DNA from 2 places in the Saccharospirillum sp. genome. Region 2 is predicted to be linked to the other one. Evidence: riboswitches for the same ligand, from Rfam matches in the RefSeq annotation. Region 2 holds a riboswitch; the other holds the start of a gene.
The links. A riboswitch is a leader RNA that binds a small molecule or an ion and turns the genes downstream of it on or off. The one in region 2 is predicted to bind thiamine pyrophosphate.
Positions count from the first base shown of each region.

Region 1 (2,402 bases), on a different contig from region 2:
ATCCGGACCTATGCTCATCTGGTCCGCCAGCCGTAACGCCTGAGCCTCCGACAGGTTGAACCCCAAACACACACCGGCTACATCCATCGCCGGGTCGCCGGCGGCGGCGAACTCCCAGTCCAGCAGGGTCCACTCGGAGCCATTCAGCATCAAATTTCCCGGGTGCCAGTCGTGGTGGCACAGCACGGGCTGTCTGACGAAATCATAGCCATGGCACTGGTCGCGCAGAAAAGCGTGAATGTGCGCGGGTAATGGCTTGGCGTACTTCAGCAGGGTCTGAATCTGATCCGCCACGTTCAGCGGCTCACCCTGAGGGCGGTGGTGATGCACCTGCTGCAAGGCCAGAGCCAGCACATCCAGATCGGCGGCGTCACCGCTGGGTGCAGCCTCACCCGGTGCCCATTGGCACAGTAGCCAGCGCGGGCAAGCGGCAATCAGCTTGGGTGACCAGGCTTCGTTGCTCAAATTCAGCAGAATATTAATTTCGCGACGCCGGTCGACGCCGAGCGACGGCAGGTCCGGGTGGTTCAGGCGCAACGCAGTTTGTTGCAATGGGCTCTGAATATGAAACAGCCGGTTGCACTCACCACCTGGCCAGGCCGTGATGCTTAGCGGGCCGGGCAGGGTGTCCTTGATCTCGTTCAGGGCCTCAAACAGCGCAATGGTCATAAGCAGGTACCGAAAATATCTGCGGCCATTGTGTCAGAAGTTGGGTTTCTTTGGCGATTTCAGTAGAATGCACGCCAGCCGGGCAGCGTTATTGCCCGGTCAGAGTGCCTCAACGACGCGTTTAAACGCCGTAGAGGGCTCGCAGCGTTCTCGCCGGGGTGCCTACTGTGTGTTTGCCGAACAACGCAAACCGCACAGGGCTGAGACTCACCCGCCGAACCTGAACCAGTTAATGCTGGCGTAGGGAGTTGAGACGACAGGTGTGGCTCAGGTGCTTTCAGGCACAGCCAGCGCCAATCAACCTTTCCCCTATGAGTCATGCTGGCTATTCGGCCAACGGCTCATGCGCCGGTCATTGTGAAGTTTAACTTTGAACCGGAAATCTAAAAATGACCATGAAATCTATATTGGCAACTGCGTCCCTAATGACGCTGTCGTTTGCAGCCCATGCCGAACCTCTGACGATCTACACCTACGAATCCTTTGTTTCCGAATGGGGCCCAGGCCCTCAGATTGAAGCAGGCTTTGAAGCCGAGTGCGGTTGCGAGGTTGAATTTATTGGTCTGGAAGACGGCGTTGCGCTGCTGAACCGGCTGCGTCTGGAAGGTGCTTCCAGCCAGGCTGATGTCTTACTGGGCATCGACGATGCCCTGATAGCCGAGGCGAGCGAGCTGAATTTGACGTTGCCACACGGCCTCGACACCAGTGATCTGAGCCTGCCGTACGCCTGGCAGGATGCCGATTTTGTACCCTATGACTACGGTCATTTTGCCTTTGTTTACGATCAGACCCGTGTCGATGCGGTGCCGTCGTCGCTTCAGGAACTGGTTTACGAGTCTGACCTCAGTGTTATTTACCAGGACCCCCGCGTCAGTACGCCGGGACAGGGCCTGATGTTATGGATGAAATCGGTTTTTGGCGACGATGCCGATCAAGCCTGGGAAACCTTGCAACAGCGGGTCGTGACCGTAACGCCGGGTTGGAGCGAAGCCTATGCGCTGTTCCAGGAAGGCGAGAGCGACCTGGTGCTCAGCTACACCACCTCCCCGGCCTACCACATGACCTGGGAAGACACCGATCAATATCAGGCAGCGGAATTCAGCGAAGGCCATTATGCCCAAATCGAAGTAGCGGCGGCGCTGGCGTCTTCAGACCAACCTGAGCGTGCGCGCGAGTTTCTGGCCTATCTGATCAGTAAACCGGCGCAGGATGTCATGGCCGGTACCAACTGGATGTGGCCTGTGTTGGAAGGTGCCGAGACCCCGGAAGCCTATGACCAGATGGCCCGTCCTGACACCCTGTATTTCAACAGCGAAACCGTGGCAGAGAACCGTCGTGACTGGATACGCGAATGGCGCACTGCGGCCAGCCAGTAACCAAGGCTGTTCTATGACGCTGACCCGCACCCTGGCCTGGCTCGGCACCGGCGCACTGCTGTTGACGGTAGTGCTGGCGCTGGCGGGTATGGCTCTGCACCCCGGGCAAGGGTATGGCTGGGCCAGCTATTTCGACGCCTGGCTGTGGCAGATCGTCCGGTTTTCGGTGTTGCAGGCGGGCTTGTCGGCCGGGTTCTCGGTGGTGCTGGCCCTGCCTTTTGCCTGGGTGCTGTCGCAACAGCCTTTTCGGGGGCAGTGGCTGTTGGCCGGGTTTCTTAACCTGGCCTTTGTATTGCCGGTGCTGGCTGTAGTGCTCGGCATCGTAGTGTTATTTGGTCGCCAGGGCTGGTGGCCTCT
Region 1 covers NZ_JBBECH010000095.1:12,975-15,376, forward strand. The annotation lists gene WEB54_RS17450 (phosphotransferase) at 1-669, opposite strand, end outside; TPP riboswitch at 814-934, shown strand; gene thiB (thiamine ABC transporter substrate binding subunit) at 1,059-2,045, shown strand; gene WEB54_RS17460 (ABC transporter permease subunit) at 2,059-2,402, shown strand, end outside.
Region 1: it holds a riboswitch for thiamine pyrophosphate, as region 2 does, so the genes downstream of both, thiB (thiamine ABC transporter substrate binding subunit) here and thiC (phosphomethylpyrimidine synthase ThiC) in region 2, are expected to answer to the same signal.

Region 2 (2,402 bases):
CGCAGCCATACCAGCCGATCATGGCGGCGCCGATGCCCGAAGAGAAATGGTCGTAGCCCGGAGAGATGTCGGTCGTCAGCGGACCAAGGGTGTAAAACGGCGCCTCGTCACAGCATTCAAGTTGCTTGTCCATGTTCTCTTTGATCAGGTGCATGGGCACATGGCCCGGCCCTTCGATCAATGTCTGAACATCATGTTGCCAGGCAATCTGCGTCAGTTCACCCAGGGTTTCCAGTTCGGCGAACTGGGCGACATCATTGGCGTCGGCAATGGCGCCCGGGCGCAGACCATCGCCCAGTGAAAACGACACATCGTAGGCCTTCATGATGGCGCAGATGTCTTCAAAATGGGTGTAGAGAAAGCTCTCTTTATGGTGCGCCAGGCACCACTTGGCCATGATCGACCCGCCCCGGCTGACAATGCCGGTCACCCGGTCCACGGTCATCGGAATGTGGTGCAAGCGCAAGCCAGCGTGAATGGTGAAGTAATCGACACCCTGTTCAGCCTGCTCGATCAGGGTGTCGCGATAAACCTCCCAGGTCAGGTCTTCAGCAACACCCCCGACTTTTTCGAGTGCCTGGTACAACGGTACTGTGCCAATCGGGACAGGCGAATTACGCAGTATCCACTCCCGGGTCTCATGAATGTTGGCCCCGGTCGACAAATCCATCACCGTATCAGCCCCCCAGCGCGTGGCCCAGATCAATTTGTCGACTTCTTCTTCGATGCCCGAGGTCACCGCCGAGTTACCGATGTTGGCGTTCACCTTCACCAGGAAGTTACGGCCAATGATCATCGGCTCCGCTTCCGGGTGATTAATGTTGCACGGAATAATAGCCCGGCCACGGGCGACCTCATCACGCACAAATTTCGGCGTAATCTGCGTTGGAATGGCCGCACCAAAGGCTTCGCCCCGGTGCTGGTGCGCCAGCGTCTGATCTTGCAGGCGCTCTCGGCCAAGGTTCTCACGAATGGCGATGTATTCCATTTCCGGGGTAACAATACCCTGACGGGCGTAATGCATCTGAGTCACATTGCGACCGGCTTTGGCTTTGCGCGCAACCCGGCTGTGGGTGAATCGCAACGCCGCCAATGACGGGTCTTCAGCACGCTGGCGCGCGAAATTTGAACCCAGTGCATCTTGCCATTCCGTATCATCGCGCTCCTCGATCCACGGCTCACGCAGCGCCGCCAGCCCGCGTCGCAAATCGATGTCCGAATCGGGGTCGGTATAGGGGCCAGAGGTGTCGTAGACAATCACCGGCTCATTAGCCCGCCACTGGGGCGTTGCAACGGTTCCACCGACGCGCGTGTCTGACAGGTGAATAGCTCGCATGCCGACCCGGATATCCGAACGGGAACCGGCCAGGTACAGACGTTCTGAGTTGGGAAAGGCAGCGATTGCATCAGCTTGCAATTCTTGAACACGCTCGCCAACTGGGGCGCCCGGTGTCCGTTTGATTGGCTGTTTCTGGTTTATCGCAGGTGTGGATATAGTCATTTTCGATCGTTCCTCGCAAAAGCGACGGAGCGAACGCAGGGGAGCTGGGGGTGTAGACGATCATTGGCAGACAACAGACGCCCGGGTCTGCTGTCTGCCAACACACACCCGAACAAGCCATTCAGAACCGGCCAATGCCCGGCTTGAATTGAAAATACCGGAATCCGGTGGATTCATAATATTCAGGGCATGGCCCCGAAACTGGTATTCCCCTTGTTTCCTTCGCGAGTACGAACTCGATCAGGTTCAACGGATCCCGCTAGTGCGATCTCAGCCAGGGTATTCCCCCGGCACTCCGACAAGACTTGGCAAGCCTACTGCGTAAGCGGGCTCAGTTCAAGGTAACCCATCGGCGGATTGCGCCCGAACGATCCGCCAATGGATCGTTCGGGCTGTGGAGTTCGCAGCTCGGACGTTTCATCAATCACTCTTTTGGTCTTTGTTCACCGTATTGACTGACTATTTTTTAACATAACCACCGGCCAGAGCTGGAAGGGGAGTCACCCTTTCTGTCGAACGGCGCCTTGTGGTGAACCTTTTGGGGAGATCTGGTATGGGCATTTAGTCTGTTAAAGTGCACCAGGAGGCTGTCGGACTTAGGGGGATGAAATAAATAGAGTTCCCGATTACCCTAAAAATTGCCTTCCTTCCCAGAGATATCAGGACAAATTCGCCTGAGGGCTAAATCTTTAATAATGCAACGCGAGTAATTGACGAACTATAACGCCCTTTTAGCAGAAGCATTCGTTTTCTTAAACACGCCCTTGCACCTACTGCTGCCCCCAAAAAACGGTCGTCCGTGTGATGTAGTTCTAAGCCGATTTCGAACTATGGCAAGCCAAGAGCCTCTTCGGTGTTTACATTTTTGACCATATAAGCTATAAACATAGATCATTATCCA
Region 2 covers NZ_JBBECH010000041.1:32,675-35,076, forward strand. The annotation lists gene thiC (phosphomethylpyrimidine synthase ThiC) at 1-1,501, opposite strand, end outside; TPP riboswitch at 1,702-1,809, opposite strand.